3 regions of the Dyella sp. PARNA 12/25 genome follow, and region 1 is predicted to be linked to each of the others. Evidence: predicted binding sites of a transcription regulator. Region 1 holds the regulator's gene; each other region holds the start of a gene.
What was found. Region 1 encodes FliA, which starts transcription of late flagellar genes. Its sites were predicted from a motif close to TAAAGTTTNNCNNNCNNNGGCCGATAA; they were not measured.
Positions count from the first base shown of each region.

Region 2: AC0GUR_RS10920 (chemotaxis protein) is a predicted target of FliA. The motif match lies at 4,056-4,082, and genes of this name have one in related genera.
Region 3: AC0GUR_RS00550 (methyl-accepting chemotaxis protein) is a predicted target of FliA. The motif match lies at 5,388-5,414, and genes of this name have one in related genera.

Region 1 is NZ_JBVQCI010000002.1:631,033-638,311, reverse strand. Features, by position in the region: gene flhA (flagellar biosynthesis protein FlhA) at 1-644, shown strand, start outside; gene flhF (flagellar biosynthesis protein FlhF) at 746-2,137, shown strand; gene AC0GUR_RS07660 (MinD/ParA family protein) at 2,152-3,075, shown strand; gene AC0GUR_RS07655 (RNA polymerase sigma factor FliA) at 3,077-3,853, shown strand; gene cheY (chemotaxis response regulator CheY) at 3,912-4,319, shown strand; gene AC0GUR_RS07645 (protein phosphatase CheZ) at 4,316-4,957, shown strand; gene AC0GUR_RS07640 (chemotaxis protein CheA) at 5,144-7,099, shown strand; gene AC0GUR_RS07635 (flagellar motor protein) at 7,101-7,279, shown strand, end outside.
Region 2 is NZ_JBVQCI010000004.1:122,637-129,915, forward strand. Features, by position in the region: gene AC0GUR_RS10895 (EAL and HDOD domain-containing protein) at 1-1,007, opposite strand, end outside; gene AC0GUR_RS10900 (flagella synthesis protein FlgN) at 1,101-1,547, opposite strand; gene flgM (flagellar biosynthesis anti-sigma factor FlgM) at 1,544-1,864, opposite strand; gene flgA (flagellar basal body P-ring formation chaperone FlgA) at 1,953-2,642, opposite strand; gene AC0GUR_RS10915 (methyl-accepting chemotaxis protein) at 2,639-3,946, opposite strand; gene AC0GUR_RS10920 (chemotaxis protein) at 4,125-5,057, shown strand; gene AC0GUR_RS10925 (class I SAM-dependent methyltransferase) at 6,132-7,184, opposite strand.
Region 3 is NZ_JBVQCI010000001.1:120,243-127,521, forward strand. Features, by position in the region: gene AC0GUR_RS00535 (YncE family protein) at 1-828, shown strand, start outside; gene pip (prolyl aminopeptidase) at 892-1,848, shown strand; gene AC0GUR_RS00545 (GGDEF domain-containing protein) at 1,904-3,697, opposite strand; gene AC0GUR_RS00550 (methyl-accepting chemotaxis protein) at 3,711-5,357, opposite strand; gene upp (uracil phosphoribosyltransferase) at 5,609-6,250, opposite strand; gene AC0GUR_RS00560 (ATP-binding cassette domain-containing protein) at 6,283-7,279, opposite strand, start outside.

The DNA of each region.
Region 1 (7,279 bases):
TGGATCCCGCCACCGTCGTTGCCACACATCTTTCGCACATTCTGCAAGGCCACGCGCACGAGTTGCTTGGTCATCAGGACGTGCAGCAGTTGCTCGACCGTCTGGCGCAGACCACGCCGAAGCTGGTGGAAGACCTGGTGCCCAAGCGCCTGTCGCTGGGCGTGGTGGTCAAGGTCATGCAGAACCTGCTGGCCGAGCGCGTGCCGATCCGCAATATGCGCAGCATCGTCGAATCCTTGGCGGAGCATGCAGGGCAGAGTCAGGATCCCGGCACCCTCACCGCCGCCGTGCGTGTGGCGCTCGGTCGTCAGATCGTGCAGGAGATCAGCGGCCTTGGTACCGAAATTCCCGTCATCACGCTGGCACCGGAACTGGAGCAGATCCTGTTGGGATCGCTCGCAAATGGCGGTGTAGCAGGCGCTGCGGTGGAACCGGGCCTCGCCGACCGCCTGCAACAGGGCGTTGCGGACGCCGCGCGCAAGCAGGAAATGAGCGGCGAACCGGCCGTGTTGCTGGTCGCTCCGCAGCTGCGTCCGTGGCTAGCGCGCTTCACTCGCCACGTGGCACAGAACCTGCACGTACTCGCCTACAACGAGGTGCCGGACAACCGCCGGGTGCGGTTGGTGCAGGCGCTGGGTCGATAAGAGCCAGGTATCGGGAGCAGGGCATGGGGATTTGGAAAAGCAGGGTGAGTCCAGGTCGTGGCGGCAGGCATTGCCCGCACTCCCGCGAGCGGAGCGAGTAAATGAAGATCAAGCGTTTCGTGGCCGCTGATATGCGCCAGGCCATGCGTGAAGTGCGTGAAGAGCAGGGGCCGGATGCCGTCATCCTCTCTACGCGTCGGCTGGAGGAAGGCATCGAAATCATCGCCGCGGTGGATTTCGATGAAGCCCTGGTGCGCGAAGCCGCACGCCACGGCGCACCGTTGCAGGTCGAGGCGCACACGCCGGTTGCGCAGGCACCGATGCCGGAAGAGAAGCCCATCGTGGCGCGTCGCCGCGAAGCCATGCCGCCGCCGCTGCCCGCCGTGACCCACGACGATGACGAGGGCGTCACCGTCACGCTGTCGCGTCGTCCTCCGCTGCCGCCGCCCGGCGAAGTCTCCATCGATACGCGAGTGGTCAAGCTAGTGGAAACGGCCGCGTCGTCGGTCGAACCCGAGACAAGCATTGACGCTTCTTCACCAATTCATCCACTGCTCGAGCGCGCCGTGCAGGACACCGCACGCGTCCGCGCCGAGCTGGGCAGTTTGCGCGAACTGCTGGAGACGCAACTTTCCAGCTTGGTGTGGAACGACATGGAGCGCCGTCACCCGATGCGCGCTCGCGTTCTTCGCGAGATGACCCGCCTGGGCATTGAGCCCGATGTGGCGCGACAGCTGGCCGATGATCTGCCGGCCGAAATCAATACCGAACAGGCGCGTTACCTGCCGCTTGGCATGTTGAGCCGCAGCCTGTCGATCGGGCGCCGCGATCACGCCGAGCGGCGCAGTGTCACTGCACTGGTCGGGCCGACGGGCGTGGGCAAGACCACCACCATCGCCAAGCTGGCGGCGCGTGCCGTGATGCGTCATGGCGCATCGCAGGTCGCGCTGGTCAGCACGGATCACTACCGCATCGGCGCGGCGGCGCAGTTGGAACACTACGGTCGCCTGCTCGGTGTGCGCGTCTATCCCGCTTACGACGCGGACAGCCTGTGCCGGGTGCTGGAATTGCTCCGCGGTTGCCATACGGTGCTGGTGGACACCGCCGGCCTTGCCGGTGGCGATCCGCGCCTGGCCGAGCAGCTGGAAGTGCTGGGCAACGGCGGCGATCTGCGTGCCTGCCTGGTGCTCGCTGCCAATGCGCAAGCGTCATCGCTCGATGAAGCGGTGCGCGCGTACATGCCGCTGAGGCCGCACGCCTGCATCCTCACCAAGCTCGACGAAGCGCCCAGCCTCGGCGGCGCCTTGTCGGTGCTGATCCGTCACCGGTTGCCGCTCGATTACATCACCGACGGTCAGCGCGTACCGGAAGACATCGCCACGGCCGATGCCCGCGTGCTGGTGTGCCGCGCGGCGCAGGTGCTCAAAAGCCATGCGCCCGCCGATGACGTGGTGATGGCGGATCGTTTCGGACTAGCGGTGGCGAACGCATGAACGGTGTCTTCGCAATGAATCAGGCAATGGGTCTGGAAAGCATGTTGCGCGCGTTGGCAGAACGACATGGCCGGAAGACGCCATCACACGACCAGGCGTTTGGCTTGGCCAGCCCGCCACCACGCAAGCAATGCCGCGCGATTGCCGTGGCAGGTGGCAAGGGTGGCGTGGGCAAGACCACGGTGTCGGTGAATCTTGGCATCGCGCTGGCTATGGCGGGGCGCGAGGTGATGCTGCTTGACGCCGACATGGGCCTTGCCAATATCGATGTATTGCTTGGACTGACGCCCTCGCGGCATGTTGGCCATCTGCTCGACGGCACCTGCAGTATCGAAGATTTGCTGCTTTCCGGTCCGCACGGCATCAAGATCGTGCCGGCCGGTTCGGGTACGCGGCGCCTCGCCCAGCTCGGCAACACCGAGCATGCGGCGGTGATTCGCGCATTCGACGATCTGGCGTCGCCGCCCGACTACTTGCTGGTGGATACGGCGGCGGGCCTCTCCGACAACGTGGCCATGTTCGCCGCCGCCGCCGATGACGTGGTGCTGGTGGTGTGCGACGAACCCGCCTCGCTCACCGATGCCTATGCCTTGCTCAAGGTGTTGAGCCGCGACTTTGGTGTGCGCCGCTTCCGCATGGTGGCCAACATGGTTCGCAACAACAGCGAGGCGCGCCAGCTGCATCAAAAGCTGGCCCGGGTGTGTGACCGCTTCCTGGACGTGGCACTGGAATTCATGGGCCATGTGCCTAGCGACGAGCGGCTCAAGCAGGCCATTCGGCGCCAGAGCGCGGTGGTGGATCTGTGGCCGTCCAGTCGTTCGGGACAGGCATTCAAGCAATTGGCGGGTGCGGTCGATACATGGGGTGAACCCGAGCGACTAGGCCTGGATCGCATCGCCTTTTTCAGCAGGCAGGCCGCAGCAGCGACGGGGTGGTGACATGAGTGTGGCTTCCGAATATCTGCAACTGCAACGGCAGAGTGCCGATCAGCTGGTTCGCCAGCATGCGCCGCTGGTGCGACGAATCGCCTATCACCTGATGGGCCGTCTGCCGCCAAGCGTGGATGTGAGCGACCTGATTCAGGCTGGCATGGTGGGGTTGCTGGAGGCTGCGCGCAATTTCGCCACCGGGCGCAATGCGAGCTTCGAGACGTTTGCGGGCATCCGCATTCGTGGCGCGATGCTCGATGAATTGCGGCGCACTGATTGGACACCCCGATCGGTGCACCGAAAAGTACGCGAGATGGCGGAGGTGGTCCGTCAGATCGAAATAGAAACAGGCGCGGATGCCGACGACGCGGAAGTGATGAAGCGGCTCGGCATGGGTGCAGAGGAATACCACCAGGTGCTGGCCGATGCGGCGAGTGCGCGATTGCTCAGTCTTTCCGCACCGGACGACGCAGAAGGCGGCGCAGCGTTCGATGTGGCCGACGGCGAAAGCCTGGGGCCGCAGGAGAGCGTGGAACATGACGGCATGCGCGGGGCGCTGGTGGAGGCCATTGGCGGTCTGCCGGAGCGTGAGCAACTGGTGATGTCGCTGTATTACGAAGAGGAAATGAACCTCAAAGAGATCGGCGCGGTGCTGGGTGTCACCGAATCGCGGGTCTGCCAGATCCATGGTCAGGCCATCGTGCGGTTGCGTGCGCGCATGACGGGCTGGACAGGGCAGGGAACAGAAAACGGCGAACGGGGCAGGGGGAGAAGCAAAACGCGTTGATCTTGCAGTGACTCGACGATTCCCCGTACCCATTCCCTAGAAAAAACCGGAGAGTCCTTTGGACAAGAATATGAAGATCCTCGTGGTGGACGATTTTTCCACCATGCGGCGTATCGTTCGCAACCTGCTGGTCGAGCTGGGTTTCAGCAATGGTCTGATCCAGGAAGCGGACGACGGCGAAAACGCCCTCACCATGTTGCGCAACAACGCCTTCGACATGGTGGTGACTGACTGGAACATGCCCAACATGACGGGCATCGACTTGCTGCGCGCGATTCGCGCTGAGCCGGCACTCAAAGGCCTGCCGGTGCTCATGGTCACTGCCGAAAACAATCGCGACCAGATCATTGCCGCCGCGCAGGCGGGTGTGAACGGCTACATCGTCAAGCCGTTCACCGCCGCCGTGCTGCAGGAAAAGCTGTCCAAGATCTTTGAACGTCTCGCCGCCAGCGGAGCCACCGCATGAACGCACAAGCCTCCGTAATGGCCGGTGAAGCCATGCCGCAAGAACTGCATGACCTGCTCAACAGCACCGATGGTGTGGCATTTGAGCAGGCGCTCGATGTGCTGGTGCGCCAGCGCGAGCAGCGCTTGTTCCGCGCGCTGGGCCTGTTGGCTCGCGATCTGCACGACGCGGTGCGCCGCCTCGGTGGCGATCTCGCGCAGGAAGGCGTGCCGGGCAGTGTGGCTGACGCGCGTCAGCATCTGCAGGACGTTCTGGAAATGAGTTCGCAGGCTGCGCACCGCACGCTCGATTTTGCCGAGCGCATGCGTCCGCAGGCCGAGGCCCTGGCGGAGAACGCCAACGCCGTGATCGATGGCACCCCGGCTGGTGATGTCGCCCATGTACTGGCCAAGCAGGCGCAGGCATTCGCTACCGATTGCCGCGATGGCATGGCTGATTTCGTGGTGGCGCAGTCGTGGCAGGACCTGTCCGGTCAACGCATCAAGAAAGTGGTCAACTTCATCGGCAGCGTGGAGAACTCACTGCTGGAGCTGGTGAGCCTCACCGGTGCGCTCGCCTCCGGCGAAGCCACCGCCGGTCCGGTCAAGGTGACCAGCCAGGACGAAGCTGATCGTCTGCTCAGCGAATTTGGTTTCTAAGAGCCCGCTCATGATCTCGGTATGGTTGTCATTTCCTCACCGTCATCCCCGCGAAAGCGGGGATCCAGCGCCTTTGGTGAGGTGTGAGAGTCACTGGATTCCCGCCCTTGCCCCCTTTTCGGGGTTCGCGGGAATGACGGTGAGGCAAAGCCGAGCTCTCGGGCGGACTCCAAGGGCAGACTCATGATGGACCCCACGCTGGACAGCGAACTGCGCGACGATTTCCTGGTGGAAGCCGGGGAACTGGTGCAGCGTCTGGGCGATCAGCTGATCGGGCTGGAAGCCTCGCCGCGCGACGCGGATCTGTTGAACGCGGTATTTCGCGCGTTCCATACGGTGAAGGGCGGCGCGGGTTTTCTCGCCATCGAGCCGATGGTGCAGTTGTGCCATCACGCTGAAGATCTGCTCAATGTCGCGCGCAACGGGCAGTTGCTGCTCGACGCCGAACGCATGGATGCGCTGCTGGAAGCGCTGGACCTGCTCAACGACATGCTGGCTGCGTTGGCTGGCGGCAGCGCCATGGCCATGCCGCCGCAAAACCTGCTGCAGCGGCTGAAACCTGGCGCCGCTCCGCCGCCTGTACCGAAGCCGGTCGCTGCGCCGGTCGCACCGCCACCGGGCGACGGCACCATCGACGATTCGGAATTCGAGGCGTTGCTGGATAGCCTCTACGGCACCAGTGGCGCGCCCGGTGCGCCCGCGGCTGCGCCCGCAACGTCAGGTGCGATCAGCGACGACGAATTCGAAGCACTACTCGATAATCTTCACGGCAAGGGCGGCACGCCGGGTGCAACCGTCACCGCGCCGGTCGTGTCGGCAGAGTCGACGGCGATCTCGGATGACGAGTTCGAAGCGCTGCTCGACAACTTGCATGGCAAGGGTTCTGCGCCGGGTGCACCAGCCACCGCGCCGGCTCCCGCGCCGACACCGACACCCGCAACGCCAGCCAAGCCTGCAGCGCCACCGGCGGAAAATACCGTACGTGTGGACACCGCGCGCCTCGACGCGCTGGTACATCGTGCCGGCGAACTGGTGCTTGTGCGCAATCGCCTGCTTAGCCTCGCGGCGAAGCTGGGTGACGAAACGCTGGAGCTTGCCGCGAGCGAACTGGATCGCGTCGCCGATGCATTGCAGAGCGCCGTGCTCGGCATGCGCATGCAGCCGGTGGGGCGTCTGTTTCAACGTTTTCCGCGCATCCTGCGCGACTTGTCGCGTCAGCTGGGCAAGGAAGTGGAGTTGGTGCAGGAAGGTGAGGGCACGGATCTCGATCGCAGCCTGGTCGAGGCGCTGGCCGACCCGATGGTGCATCTGATCCGCAACGCGCTCGATCACGGCCTGGAAATGCCCGAGGACCGCGTGCGGGCCGGCAAGCCGCGCAAGGGTACGGTGACCTTAGGTGCGAGCCAGCGCGGCGAGCGCATCGTCATCACCGTTTCCGATGACGGGCGTGGCATGAATCCTGACGTCCTTCGCCGCAAGGCGGTGGAGAAAGGCGTGATCGATGAAGCACAAGCGGCGCGTCTCAGCGAAAACGAATGCTATGAGCTGATTTTCCGCCCCGGCTTCAGCACGGCCGCCACCGTCTCGGATATCTCCGGACGCGGAGTGGGCATGGATGTGGTGAAGACGCGCGTGGCCGAACTCGGTGGCACCTTGCAGGTGCGCTCGCAGCTCGGTCGTGGCAGCACGCTGGAACTGGCCGTGCCGCTCACGCTGGCGATCCAGCGTGTGTTGATGGTGCGCGTGGGCGGGCGTCTGCTTGCGCTGCCGCTCAGCAATGTGGACGAAGTGTTTGAACTTGCGCCGGGTCAGCAGCAACAACTGGATGGCCGTGTGGTGGCGTCGCATCGCGGACGTGCGTTGGCGCTGGCGGATCTCGGTGGCTGGGTTGGCGTTGAAGGCCTCGCTGGCCGTCACGTGGTGGTGCTGCATATCGGCCATCTTCGTCTGGGCTGTCTGGTGCACGAGGTGCTGGGTCGTGAAGACGTGATGGTCAAGCCGCTCGGCCCTCTGTTCAAAGGCGTGCCCGCGGTGGCAGGCGCCACGGTTACCGGCGACGGCCGCCTCGCCTTGGTGATGGATCTTGCCGGTCTGGCCGGCAAAGACGGTCAACTCCTCCCCTCTTTGAAAGTGAACGCCTGACATGGACCTGGTAAGTCTTATCGGTACGATCCTGGCCTTCGTGGTTGTGATCGTCGGCACCATCCTCAAGGGTTCCAGCGTGGAAGCGCTGTGGAATCCGGCCGCTTTCGTCATCGTGTTTCTCGGCACGATCGCGGCGCTGCTGGTGCAGAACCCCGGCAAGGTGCTCAAGCACGCCAT
Region 2 (7,279 bases), on a different contig from region 1:
AGCAATGAGAACAGGCCGGCGGTGAAGGCCATTTCGCGTTGTTCGGCGGGCATGTGCTGGGCAAGCTTTTCGCACATGTGCGCGCGGATGAGTGCGGCGCGCAGGAGTTCGGGCGGGCGATCCCCCATGCCGCTGAGCGCCATGGTGTAGATCCAGTTGCGGATGCGCGCGGCGCCAAAGAAGATCGCAGCCTGTTGCACGGATTTGAGCTGGCGCGGCAATGCGAAGTAGGCGGAGTTCACGCAGCCCAGCAGCTTGTAGCTGAGGATGGCGTCGTCGCGCACGATTTGTCCCAGTTCCACCGGGCCGGGGTTGCCGTCCTGCAGTGCTTTCATCAGGCGCAGCAGGTTCAGGCGGTTGGCGGTGAGCACGGGTACTTCCACCGGCTCGGGCTTGAGCAGGAAGCGGCCCTGGATGGCGTGCACCGGCAGCTCTTCGCAGCGGTGGTAGGTGGCGTGGTCGTCGACCTGGCCAACAATCACATGGGTGCCGCGGCCGTGCAGGTATTCACTGCGCGAGCGCAGGGTGGCTGCGTCGAGTTTGCTGGCGTCCAGTCGTACGAACTGCACGAACTTGAGCAGCGGCTCGACCGCGGCGTTGTATTCCAGCGGTGTGTCGCCGGCATCGAGCATCAACGGGCAGCCACGCTGCGCCATGCGCGCGAGGCGCTCTACCAGTGCAGGATCCGCCGCAGCTTCCGGCTTCAGCAGCACGCCGAAACGCGGCTGGTGCTGCAGCACATCGGTTTCTTCCATCAACAGTTCGCGCGTCAGCCGCAGAAAGGTGCGGTTGCCACGCACCAGGCGCGCGAGCGCGCCGTCGGTGATGGTGGCCAGGGCGCGGCGCATCAGTGCGGCCTCATCCTCGGCGTCGTTCTGGAACACGATTTCGTACGCGAACAGTTCGCGCTTGGTGTCCAGCATGGGCAGACGGATGACCGGCAGCGGGTGATCGCTGGCTGCAGCGGATGCGTCGTGGGCAGAGGGGATGGCCGCGGCTTCGCTCATGGTCACTCGATGTGATCGTTTAGTGGGAAAGGGCAGCGGGCGCTGCCGACAGGCGAGCGCGCGATTTCGTAGGGGGCGCGCGCATCATGGTTCTTACGCTTCGGCCAGGGATTGCGAGCGCAAGCTGGTGTGCAGTTCGCCTCCGCGGCCGTACACGCTTGCTTCGGTGTCGTTGCCGGTGAGTACCGCCAGCGCCTTGCGCACCTGCTGCAGGCGGATACCGACCAGGTAGCCGTTGCGCTGGTTGAGCTGTTGGCAGGCACGCAGCGACTGCAGAACTTCTTGCCACTTCGGCGCCAGCGTGCGGCTGGCGTCAGGGGCGCCCTGGCTCAGTTGCACGCGCTCGCCGTCGAGCTGTTCCAGCCGCAGCATCAATGCGTGCTTACTGGCGCCCGTGTGGTTGAGCGCTTCGACGTCGGCGGTTTCCAGGGCGGTGCGCTCGGTTTGAAGCGCATCCGTCAGTTGCTCCACTGCGAGCCGCATCTCCTCGACCGCAGCCGTCAGGGCATGGTCCAGTTCGGCTTGCAGGGCGGAGTTCATGGCTTGTTGTTGAGCTGGTTTTCGAGCGCGAGCATGCGGTCGGCAATGCGGCCGGCGTCGACCTGGTAGGTGCCGTTAGCCAATGCCTGACGAATCTGCGCCACCTTCTTGGTGTCGATCTCGGCGCCATGGCCGGCACGGGAGGCTTCCTGCAATGCGCGAGCGGAATCGGTCAGTTGCACGCGGTCATCCGAACCTGTGGTGCTAGCCGTGGCTTCGCTGCCGGCGGCGCCGGTCGCGTTCTGCGTCGAACTGCCCTGGCCGCTGGGGGCCTGGGGAAGTTTGGGCAAGCCGTTGTTGAATATGGTGGTGTTCATGGGGTCCGTTCTCTGAAGCGGTTTTGGCCCTGTTGCCAACAGCATCGGCCGTCAGGCCGCAAACTTTAATGTTACGTAGGGTCGCAAGCTATGGGAGGGCGAGTACCTCGCCCGGGGCGGTGACCATGGCATCCACCACCTTGCCCGAGCTGCCGTTGCGCACCCGCAGCCGCGAGCCGCTATCCCCGCTGCCCAGGGCCACCCCGTTGGCGCGCACTTCGATGCCGTCCAGGCGGGAGACCAGCTGTACCTGGTCGCCGGCCTTGACCGCGCTGCGGCCACCCAACGCACCGGGCGTGAGCACGCTGCCCACGCCAAGGGCGCGCGATAGCGAGCGTCCTTCGAGCTCGCCCATGTCGCTGACAAAGCCGTAGCCCAGGCGGGTGATGTCGCGTTCCTCGCTGTGCACGTCGTCGGCGCGCACGCCGTCACCGCGCTGCAAGGGGCGGGTGACTACCAGCACCTGCCGGAACACCTGCAGCTGCACGGGTATGCGAACGGTCCAGCCGTCCGCTCCGGGGCAGCGCACGGTGACGTTCATGCGTGGCATCAGCCGTGTGCCTTCCTGCAGGCTCGCATTGAGCGGTGCGGGGCAGGGCGCAAGCTGCAGGCGCGGATCGATCGCGGCGGCCTGGGCCACCACGCGATTGCCCTGCGTGCTGTACTGACCACGCAGCCATTGTTCGGCCAGCGTGCGTGCAGCTTCGGCCGGCTCCGCGGCGTGGGCGGGCAGCACGAGGGCGAACAGCAGCGTTGTAGCCAGCCGTCGCAAGGTCATAGATCGGAAAGCAGCACGTTGAGTTGGGCCAACAGCGTTTCGCGCTCGCTTTCGAGTTGCTGCACGAGCTGGCCGGCCTGATCGAGCTGGCCGTCACACAACAAGGTGGCGAAGGTGCTGCCTTGCTCGCGCAAGCGTGCTCCTGCGGCGGTCAGTGCGCTGGCGGCGGGGTGATGGGCGCGGCCTTCGGTCAGCCGATTCAGCGTGCGATTGAGTGCCTGCGTGTCGAACCAGCGACGATCGAGTGCGGCCGGCTCCTGCAAGGCCAGCTCCATGGCCTGGCGCAGGCTCTGCGCGGCTTCGCGGATGGTCAGGCTGAGGCTGGCCGGGTCGGAGCCGCTCTCAGTTTCCAGCCAGTCCAGCGCCAGTCGATGAGCGAGCAGGGCACCTCGGCTCAGTGCTTCGGTCTGGCGGCTGGCTTCCGCCGCGCGGCGATGCCACGCACCCAGCGCTGCCTGCGCGGCAACGGCGCGGGCGTGCTGGGCATCCTGATTCTTGTGCATGGTGCTGATGCGCTCGCCGATCTGGCGCAACGCCTCACCACTGTCCTGCAGCGAGGTTTCGGTTTGCGTCAGGCCGCCTTGTGCACGTTCGAGACGCTGCAGGCCTTGCTGCACATCGCTATCGAGCTGCTGTGAGAACTCGCCGATGGAACTGGTGACGCCTTCGATCTCACCGGTGGCCTGGCTGGTTTTCTCAGCCAACTGCTTCACCTCATCGGCCACCACGGCAAAACCGCGACCCGCCTCGCCGGCGCGTGCCGCTTCAATGGCGGCATTGAGCGCCACCAGGTTCGTCTGGTGCGCAATCTCCTGCACCACGCCGGTGAGTTTGCGGATCTGCGCTACTTCTTCGGCAAGCTTGCTCTGGTTGCGGTTCATCGCCGACAGGGCTGTACGCAACAGGCGAAGCTGGCCATCCAGCTCGCTCACGCTGCGCTCGCTGGCTTCGCCGGTTTGACGTGCGTAGTCCAGGCCGGTGGCAATCTGCTGCAGAGATGTCGAGATTCCGGCGCTGCCATCCGTCAAGCGACCGACGTCGTCACGACTTTCCTGCGCCGACTGGTGCATGGCCGACTGCTCGCGCACCAACTGTTGCGCCGAGCCCAGCACCAGGCCCTGCTGCTCCAGCGTCTGCAACGCCACGGCCGCTGGCGGCTTGGTGGTGGAAACCGCTACCAACAGCGGCGCCAGTGCCTTCGCGGCGCGCGGGTGGCGGGCGGACAACTGCGCCACCCGCGCCTGGTCGCCCGCCGCGGCGGCGTGCGCAAGCTCGGCTAGATGCTGGCTCCAGATCAGACTCATGGGTGGATCATTCCTTCCTATAAGGGTCGCCCCGGCATCGGCGGCAAACGTCGGAACTTGAGAAGCAAGCGACGTGCCACGTGTCGCAGGGCGCGCGAACAAGCGCTGTTCAAGCTGACGCGGGACTGGCCGATACGTGGGCGTAACCTGCGGCAATGCCGCCAAGCGAGGAGTCCGCATGAGCGGCGCGTGGATGGACAAGATCGAACAGCAGACCCGGCTGGCCGGGCACAACCGCATTGCCATGCTGTTGTTCCGCATGGGTGACGAGCAGCTGTTCGGCATCAACGTATTCAAGGTGCGCGAAGTGATGCGCCGACCGCCCATGGAGCGCATGCCCGGCGCACTGCCCTTGGTGGCCGGCAGTTGCGACTATCGGGGCACGACCATTCCGGTGATCGATCTGGCGGTGGCGCTTGGCTACCCCTCCTTGCGCGACGAGCCCTCCGCGCACCTGATGGTCACCGAGTTCAGCCGCACCGTGCAGGGCTTTCTGGTAGCTGAGCCGCAACGCCTGATTCACTGCGACGGCGAATCCATGGCAGCACCCGCACCGGCGCTGGGTTTCGGCACCCGCGTCAACGCGGTGACGCGAGTCGACGGCGCGCTGGTGGCGGTGGTCGATGTGGAACAGGTCCTGGCCAGCCTCAATGCGACACCCACTGAGCTGTCCGCCCCCATGCAACGCATCTCCCGCGTACACGACCTGCAACCGCGCCGCGTGATGGTGGTGGACGACTCGCTGGTCGCGCGTAATCAGCTGGTGAATCTGTTCCGCCAGATGGATGTGGAATGCATCGTGGCGCAGGACGGAAAGGAAGCCTTGCAGCGCCTGCAAGAGCTCGCGCAGGTGGCGGAGGATGACGGCGTGACGCTGGTGGTGTCGGATATCGAGATGCCGCGCATGGACGGCTACGCACTGACGCGTGCGATTCGCGAGACGCCTGCGCTGCGCTCGTTGAAGGTGGTGCTGCACAGTTCTATCAGCGGCATCTTCAATGAGGCGATGGTGCGAGAGGTGAGTGCGGATCGCTTTGTGGCGAAGTTTCAACCGGATCTGCTGGCGCAGACGGTGTTGGAGTTGATGCCGGAGAGGTTTGAGCAGTTCTGAGGCTTGTGGGCGCGCGGTCGCGCCCTAACTCCCTCTCCCCTCTGGGGAGAGGGTTGGGGTGAGGGAAAGGTGCTTGCGGGAGCGTGTGTTCCCTGCGGCGTCATCCCCGCGAAGGCGGGGACCCAGCGCCTCTGCTCTGATGTGAGGTTCTCGCAATTTGGCTCGCCTACGGCGGGCTTCCGACGATCTGCCGATCGCCGGGTCACTTTCTCTTGCTTGCCCAAGAGAAAGTAACCAAAGAGAAAGGCACCCCCGCTTGGCGCTGGCCGGTGAAGCCGGCCAGTCCGTGAGGGGCTGCCGGGCTTTTCGACAGGACATCCTTGTCCTGTTGAAAAGGGATCGGCGTCCTGCCGATCCCCCTGCGGGCCTGATCGTCCACCCCTCACCGCCGCAAAGGGGCCCGAAGATCAAAAGCGAAAAGCCAAAAGCCAACGCCGCCTTGTAGGAGCGCACTCGTGCGCGACCGCAGAATGTTGTCGTTGCCTCACTGATTGGCTTTCGCGTGTCCTACCGCTGAGCCAGAACCCAGCGTTGCGGTCGCGCACGAGTGCGCTCCTACAGAAAAAGCCGGGGCGCCAGGTCGCTAGGCGAGCCGTAGATTTAAGCCCTCTTCGCTGCGGCGCGTTGCGGGGTAGCCGCAGTGTGGCGGCGCGACGCCTGTCGCAATCCGGGCTCCGAAACCTTCAGTGCTTGTATCCGACGCCATGCAGAGCACCTCTGCACTATGGCGCGTTGCGGGGTAGCCGTGCCGTCTGTCGGATGGATCGCACGGTGCCGATGACCGAAACCTCCAAGGCTTGTATTCAACACGACGCTACCTGAGCTCTGAAGGCCGTTTTCTTTGGGTTACTTTTCTTTTGGGCCAGCAAAAGAAAAGTGACTCGGCCTTCGGCAGAAGGTCGAAACGCCCGCCGCGCAGGTGGCACGCTGGCGGTATCGCTCATCCAGAACTAAGAGCAAAGTCACTGGATCCCCGCTTTCGCGGGGATGACGGCTCGGATGAGGCGGTGAGGCGGTGAGGCGGTGAGGCGAGAATGCTGCCACCCACAACCATGTCGAGGACAACGCCCCCACCTAATGCCTAGCCTCCAACACAATATTGAACGGCGTCTCCGCCGCCCTCCGAAACCTGCTAAACCCACCACCATCAACAACCACCTCCCGCAACCGCGCTTCCCCCGCCTGCGCCCCCAACGCCGGCCCATGCCGCGCCAGCGACACCGGCACACAGATCTGCGACGACGCGCCGTAATACACCCGGCCGACCGGGTTGAGGTTGTCCTTCACGCGATCCCCGGCAAACGGCTCCACGATCATGCAGCTGCCGTCCTCCTTCAACGCCTCACAGGCATGCCGGGCAGCGCCCACCGGGTCGCCCATGTCGTGCAGGCAATCGAAGAAGGCAATCAGGTCGAACTCCTTGCCGTCGTAGCCCACCGCATCCGCCACCTCAAACGACACATTGCTGACGCCGGCCGTGCGAGCACGCTCACGTGCCACGTCGATCGAGGGCGCGTGGTAGTCGTAACCCACGAACTCCGCCTCGGGGAACGACTGCGCCATGAGGATGGCACTCGCACCATGGCCGCACCCCACGTCCGCCGCGCGTCCGCCATGCTGCAGCTTGTCCACCACACCTTCCAACGCAGGTAGCCATGCGCCGATCAGGTTGGCGTTGTAGCCAGCCCTGAAGAACCGCTCAGTGCCCTTGAACAGGCAGGGATGGTGTTCGCCCCACTCCATGCCTTCGCCGTTGCGGAAGTGGTCCAGCGTGCGGTCCTTGGCGTGGAAGATCGCCTCCACGATCCCGTACGCACCCGGCAGATCCACCGGGCCGTTCGGGTTGGCCAGGCATAGCGCCTGCTCTTCGTTCAACCCATAGGTACCACTGGCTTCGTCGTAGTCGACGTAGCCGCCGGCGGCTTGATTGCCAAGCCACTCACGCACATAGCGCTCGTTGGTGCCGGTGCGCGCGGCGAGCCCCGCCGGGTCCAGCCGTTCGGCCGCAAGCGCCCGATAGAAACCCAGTTCGTCGCCGATTTCGATCAGGGTGGCGCTGATGGCCGCCCCAAGGTCGCCCACGGCCTTGCCCAGAAACGCCTGCAGTCGCTGCTCGTCGATTGCCATGACACACGCTCCGCGGCACCGCCCACGTGGCGGTGGAGTACGATGAAACACCCTGCATACGCCTTCGACCGCCAACGCGCCTCTCCCAAACCGGA
Region 3 (7,279 bases), on a different contig from region 1:
GACGTGGACCAGAACAAACGCATCGGCACCATCGCCGGTACCGCGGGCGTGCATGGTGTCGCCATCAATCAGGACATGCATCGCGGCTACACCAGCAACGGCCAGACTGCCTCGGTGACCGTGTTCGATCTGGATACGCTGGCGGTGGTTGGTACCGTCAATGGTACCGGCGAAAAGCCGGATGCGATTCTCTATGACGCGGCCTCGAAGCATGTGCTCACGTTCAACGGCAAGGGCCAGTCGGTCAGCGTGATCGACCCTGCAAACAACACCGTGGTGGCCACCATCCCGGTGGGCGACAAGCCCGAGTTCGCCGTCTCGGACGGCAAGGGCCATGTCTATGTGAATCTCGAAGGGACGGCCAAGCTCGCCAGGATCGATACGCAAACCAACAAGGTTGTTGCCACCTGGTCGCTGAGTTCGTGCGAATCGCCAAGCGGCCTCGCCATGGACATGAAGCATCGCCGCCTGTTCTCGGTCTGCGACAACAAGCAGATGGCCGTGGTCGACGCCGACAGCGGCAAAGTGGTGGCCAACGTCGCAATCGGCGAAGGTCCGGATGCCGTGGTGTTCGACGAGGACACCGGTATGGCCTACAGCTCCAATGGCGAAAGCGGTGACATCACCGCCGTGCATCAGGACGACGCGGACCACTACAGAGTCGCCGCAACCATTCCCACCCAGCCCAGCGCCCGCACCATGACGCTCGACCCCAAGCTGCACCGGCTGTACCTGTCGGCAGCGAAGTGGGCTGCACCGCCGGTGGAAGGCAAGCGTCCGAGCATTGTGCCGGATAGTTTCACCTTGCTCACGGTGGGGCGCCCGTAAGCGGCTCCCGAGACGGGGCCGTGATAGCCTAATCGGCCCCCGTTTCGCTCCAGGAGCACGAGCATGTCGCAGGAACTTCGCACCCTGTATCCCGAGATTGAGCCGTACGACAGCGGCATGCTCAAGGTTTCGGACCTGCACACGCTGTATTACGAGCAGAGCGGCAACCCGAACGGCAAGCCGGTGGTGTTTCTGCACGGCGGCCCCGGTGGCGGCACCAATCCCAAGTGTCGTCGTTTCTTCGACCCTGCCGTGTATCGCATCGTGCTGTTCGACCAGCGCGGTTGCGGCAAGTCCACGCCGCATGCCGAACTGAAAGACAACACCACCTGGCACCTGGTCAACGACATCGAGCGCATCCGTACGCACCTGGGCATCGATCGCTGGCAGGTGTTCGGTGGTTCGTGGGGTTCCACGCTGGCGCTCGCTTATGCGCAGACGCATGCCGATCGCGTTACCGAACTGGTGCTGCGCGGTATCTTCATGCTGCGTCGCTGGGAGCTGGAGTGGTTCTACCAGAAGGGTTGCGATGCGCTATACCCCGATGCATGGGAAACGTATCTGCAGGCGATCCCCGAGGTCGAGCGCGGCGATCTGATGAGCGCCTACTACCGCCGCCTCACCAGCACCGACCCGGAAGTGCGCGTGAAGGCTGCGCGTGCGTGGTCCGTCTGGGAAGGCGCCACCAGCTATTTGTGGCAGGACACGGCACATATCGCATCGAGCGGCGAAGACGAGTTCGCGCTGGCGTTTGCACGTATCGAATGCCACTACTTCGTGCACGGTGGCTTCTTCGAGCATGACGATCAATTGCTGCGTAACGTCGAGCGCATCCGCAAGATTCCCGCCGTGATCGTGCAGGGCCGCTACGATGTGGTATGCCCGATGCGCAGCGCGTGGGATCTGCACCGCGCATGGCCGGAGGCCGATCTGCGCATCGTGCAGGATGCCGGCCACTCGGCGTTCGAGCCCGGCAACATCGCAGAACTGGTGCAGGCTACGGATCGCTTCCGCCGCTGACCGTCCACCGGTAGTCCATGACAAAGCCCTGCCTGGCGACGGGCGGGGCTTTCGTTTAACCGGCGATTTCAGCCGCGCGCAAGGTGACGTGCAAGCCGACGTTGGCGCGCTTGGCGCGGCGTTTGGCGCGTGCGGCCAGCATGGCAATGGACTGCACGCGTTGCGGCAGTGGCGGCGACAGTTCCACCGCGCCCATCACCACGGTGGTGAATGGAAAGAGTTGTGGTTCGCCGCGCCTGTCCTTGCCGCGCAGGCCACCTTGGGCGATGTCTTCTTCATCGAACAAGTGCGGTGAGCGCGCGTTGAAGGCGTCGATGACGCGCGTGCAACGCGCCTCCCAGTCGGTACTCTGGAACAACACCACGAAATCGTCGCCGCCAATATGCCCCACGAAATCCAGTGACGGATCCACGTGTTCGGTAAGCAAGCCGGAGAGCAGGCGAATCATCTCGTCGCCGCGCGAGTAGCCGTAGTGATCGTTGAACGGCTTGAAGTCGGTGAGATCCACATGCACCACCGCAAAACGTTCTGCACCTTCCAACAGGCGTTCCAGGTGCTCGGTGGTGGGCATGTTGCCGGGCAGGAAGGTCAGCGGGTTGGCATGGCGGGCGGCGTCGATGCGTAGCTCGCTGACACGCCGCACCAGCGCCTCGCCGGTGCCCAGGCCGCGATAGTGGCCGCTGCTGGTGACAATGAATCCATCGGCAAGGTAACGCTGGTCCTCGCCGCGCAACACGTCGGCCAGACTTTGCAGGCTGCGCTGCTCATCGCACACCAGCGGCGCGCTGTTCATCAGCGCGGTGCACGACTTGCGTGCCAGCAGTTCGCGGGCAAACGGCTGGGCCATGCGTTCGTTCATCAGTCGGCGATTGATCAGCCCGATGGGGTGGCCATCTTTCACCACCGCGATGGCGTGCAGCTCGGGGTGATCCACGAACAGCGCCATGACTTCTTCGTTGGTCTGGCGTGGATGTACCGAAGGCGCTTCGAGCAGCAGGTGGCTGACCTGGGTCGGTCGTTGCGTTACTGGCCCGCGCGGACGAGGCAGCACGGAAACCGACGGCGTGCGCAGCAACAGTTGCGCCTCGGCACTGGCTTCTCGCGCCGGCTCATTCGCTGGGCGGCCGATGAGAAAGCCTTGGACATAGGGCACCCCCAGATCGCGCAACACACGAAGGTCTGCCGGATCTTCCACGCCTTCACCGACCAGATCGGTGCCGAGGGTTTCGGCGACCTGGCACAGCGAGCGCACGATGGCCAGTCGCCCGGCACTGCGCGAGATACCGTGAATCAGGTAGCGGTCGATCTTCACCACGTCAGGGTGAATCTCGTTCCACAGCTCGAAGTTGGAGTGACCGTTGCCGAAATCATCCAGCGCAATGCGTATGCCATGGGCGCGCAGGTAGCCGAGCGCATGGGCGAGGCGCGCCGGATTCTCCACCACGTCGCGCTCGGTCACTTCAATGGTGACGCGCGCGGGGTCCAGGCCGCTGTCGGTTAGTGCGGCAAGCACATCACCCGGTCGCAGCGTGTCTTGCAGAATGGCGTGCGCGCTCAGGTTCACCAGCAGTCGGCCATCGTCCTGGTAATTGCCGAAGGCGCGGCAGATCGTGCGGGCGGCATGCAGTTCCACATCCACCAGGCGGCCTTCCATCCTCGCCAGCTCGAGCAGGTCGAGAATGGAGAAGTTGCCTGGCATGAAGGCGCAACGGCTCAAACCCTCGTGCGCGACGACTTCCAGCGTGTCGACGCGCACCACGGGCTGGAAGACTGGTGTCAGGCTTCCTGCAGCGAGTGCGCGCTCGAGCATGGCATGTCGGGAGTTGTCGTAGGCGAGGGTGGGGAACATGCCTCAGATCAGTTCAGGCCGCGGCGGCGGCCTGAGGTGCGGGCGTCATGGCCGGTGAGGGTCTCGCATCATGCGTTGACCCGTGAATACTCCCCCGCTCGGAAGGAAGACGGAAGAAGGCAACCTGACGCATCAGCGCCTCGGCGTCGGTGCTCAGTGCGCGCCCCGTGACATTGATGTCCTCCACCAGGCCGGCGTTGGCTTGGGTGATACGGTCCATGTCCATCACGGTGCGGTTGATCTGGGTGATGCCCGTGACCTGGGTCTGGCCTGCTTCAGAGATCTGGGAAACCAGCCCCGATACGCGCGTGACGCTCTGCACGATGCCGTCGAACGCCTGGCCCGACAACGTCACGCGGGCACGTGCTTCGTCCACGGCCTCGGTGCTGCTGGTCACCAGACGACGGATCTCCTTGCCAGCGTCCACGCAGCGCTTCGCTAGCTGACGCACTTCGGCCGCCACCACGGCAAAACCGCGTCCGCGTTCGCCGGCTTGTGCTGCTTCAATGGCTGCGTTGAGTGACAGCAGGTTGGTCTGGAAGGCGATGCTGTCGACCAGGTCGACGATCTCCGCAATGCCACGGCCAGCTTGCTGAATGGCAAGCATGGCGTCGATGGCTTCGTTGGCCACGTGGCGACCTTGCTCCACGTGACTCATCGCTTCACGTGCCGCGTTGGCGGCACCGTCGGCGTGGCCTGCGCCTTGTACGGCACTGGAGGCCATGTGCTCCATCGAAGCGGCAGTCTCTTCAAGACCTGCGGCCTGTGACTGTGTGCGATGGCTCAGTGCTTCGTTGTCGCGGGTGAGGCGATGCGCGCGTTCATCCACGGAGAGAGCGCTGGCGCGCACCTGGGTGAGCACGTTGGTGAGCTGGGCATCCATAGATGACAGCGCACGCAGCAGCTTGCCGAGTTCATCCTCCACGCCGGCTTGAATGGGCTCACCGAGAGCGCCGGAAGCGATACGTTGCGCCACCTGCGTGGCGAGGTTCAGGCGCTGCATCAGCGATCGCATCAGCGCACCATCGAGCACGATGGTCGTGAGTAGTGCAGCCGCCAGCAAGGCGAGCAGCAGCATGATGCCTTCGCTATTGGCCTGATGCTGCGTCTGCACCTGCTGGTTGCCCTTGGCCAGCGCAGCCTGGAACAGGTTGGCGAAATCGCTCTGCAGCGGCTCGTAGGCGGGTTGTACTTCGGTGCTGAGCTTGAGGCCGCCCAGGTCGAACTGTCCGGCATCGAGCAGCGCCAGTGTTTCGTCGATGGTGCGGTCAGCCTCGGCGCGATGCACGGCCGCAATCTTCAGCGACGACGCTTGTTCCTGTGCAAGCTCACTGCCGAGCAAGGCTTTCCAGTGGCGCTCGGCGTCCACGCGGTCGGTGTGAATGCGCGTGTGTGCGTCTTCGACCGCCGAGGGCAACTGCGACAGCACGGCATGCACCAGCGCCTGCAGGCTGCTGTTGTAGTCATTCTGCACGCGGCCCACATCGGCAACCGGGCTGAGCGAACCTTGCACCAGATCTTGGATGCGTATGTCGGCTCGATGTAGCTGGATAAGGCCCGCCGCGCACATCACAGCCAGCAATCCAAGGATGGACAGCAGGCGCAGCAGGAGTCGCTTGCGCAGCGTCAGTCCGGGAATCCATTTCGGTAGTTTCGACATGGGGGAATCTGCGTGAGGGGACTGCAAGAGCTGTCGGCTCACTGCGCGGCAACTTTAGCCAAATGATCAAAAAAAGATGTGTTCAATCAGCCTGTTATGTCGAAATCGAACGGGCGGAAAAGCGCGGGAAAGATGACACGGAGAGATGTCGTTTTCGTGACTTTCGTGCTGCGGTTCTCACAATGCGTGCGCCAAGAAAAAGGCCCCGCCGTGTGGCGAGGCCTGATCACGTTGTCAAAGCGGAAGGTGAATCAGCCTGCAGGCAATTGCTTGGTGCCGAAGATCTTGTCGCCGGCATCGCCGAGGCCCGGCAGGATGTAGCCATGCTCGTTGAGTCGCTCGTCGATGGAGGCGGTGTAGATCTCCACATCCGGATGCGCGGCTTCCATGCGCTTGAGCCCTTCCGGCGCGGCGACCAGAAACAGGCCCTTGATGCGCTTGCATCCTGCGGCCTTGAGCATGTCCACTGTGGCGACCAGCGTGCCGGCGGTGGCCAGCATCGGGTCGACAATCAGCGCGATGCGCTCATCCATCCGCCCGGTGAGCTTCTCGTAGTAGGTGATGGGCTGCAGCGTTTCCTCGTCGCGCTGCAAACCCACCACGCTGACCTTTGCAGCGGGGATCAGGTCGAGGACGCCGGGCAGCATGCCCAGGCCAGCGCGGAGGATGGGCACGATGGTGACTTTCTTGCCCTTGATCTGATGCACGGTGAGCGGGCCGGCCCAGCCGTCGATCGCCTGCTCGACGGTTTCGAGATCCTTGGTGGCCTCATAGGTCAGCAGTGCGGCAACCTCGGAAGCCAGCTCGCGGAATTCCTTGGTACTGATGCCGGCGCGGCGCATCAGGCCAAGCTTGTGCTGGATAAGGGGGTGGCGTACTTCAACGATCTTCATGGGGCGGGCCTGGCAACAAAGTCGAGGGATTGTCACTCACCCAGGGTGACGAGGGCGAGTGGATGGTGCAGCTGAAGCACGTGGTCGATGCGCGCATGGGCCACGAGGTCAGGGTCATGGCTGACCAGAATCAGCGAGCCGCGGTAAGTTGCCAGTGCCAGTTCGAGCAGGTGACGGCTCTCCAGATCGAGGTGACTGTCCGGCTCATCGAGCAACAGCAGATCGTATGGCTCGGTGGCGCTGTCCACCGCGAGCAAGGCCAGCTTCACGCGTTCGCCACCGCTCAGGAGACTTGCCGGCACGTCGATGCGTTCGCGGCGCAGGCCGATGCCGGCGAGGAATTCGCGATAACGCGTTGGCGTATGCCCGGGTGAAAGCCTTTGCAAGTTCTCCAGCGCGCTCTGGTCGTCATGAAGCAGGCTGTAGTGCTGGTCGATCAGCAGCTGTCGTTCGCCCTTGCGGATCCGTCCCGCACGCAAGAGCGCATCGCCCGCGATGGCCGCGAGCAGGCTCGACTTGCCGCTACCATTGTCGCCGCTCACATGCAGTCGCTCGCCGGGAGCGAGATAGCAGTCGATGGGCTGCGCATGCCCGTGGGGTGGAATGACACCTTCCAGTTGAAGCGCTGCATGAGTCGCTGGAAGTCCGCCAAGGTCGAAGCGCTGTGCACGATGCGTGTCCATGCGTGCGCGGGCCTGGTCTAGTTCTTCGCGTTGCCGTGCCTGTTGCCCCAGCTGCGATGTGCGCAGGCGTGCCGAGGTGTCTTCCGAACGCTGCTTTTGGCGGTCCATCAGGATAGTCGGCATGTTGGCGTTCGCGCGTTCGCGATTTGCCTTGTGCTGGCGTTGCTCGAGGCGAAGGCGTTCTTCCTGATGTCGCCGATCCAGCGCCTTTTGCTCGCGACGCGCCTGATCCAGTTGCCGCTCGGCTGCTTGCGCTTCTGCGTCGCGGCGCGTGGCGTAGCTTGAGTAATTTCCACCATATCGACACAGCCCCGGCGTCGACAATTCATCGATGCTTTCCACATCG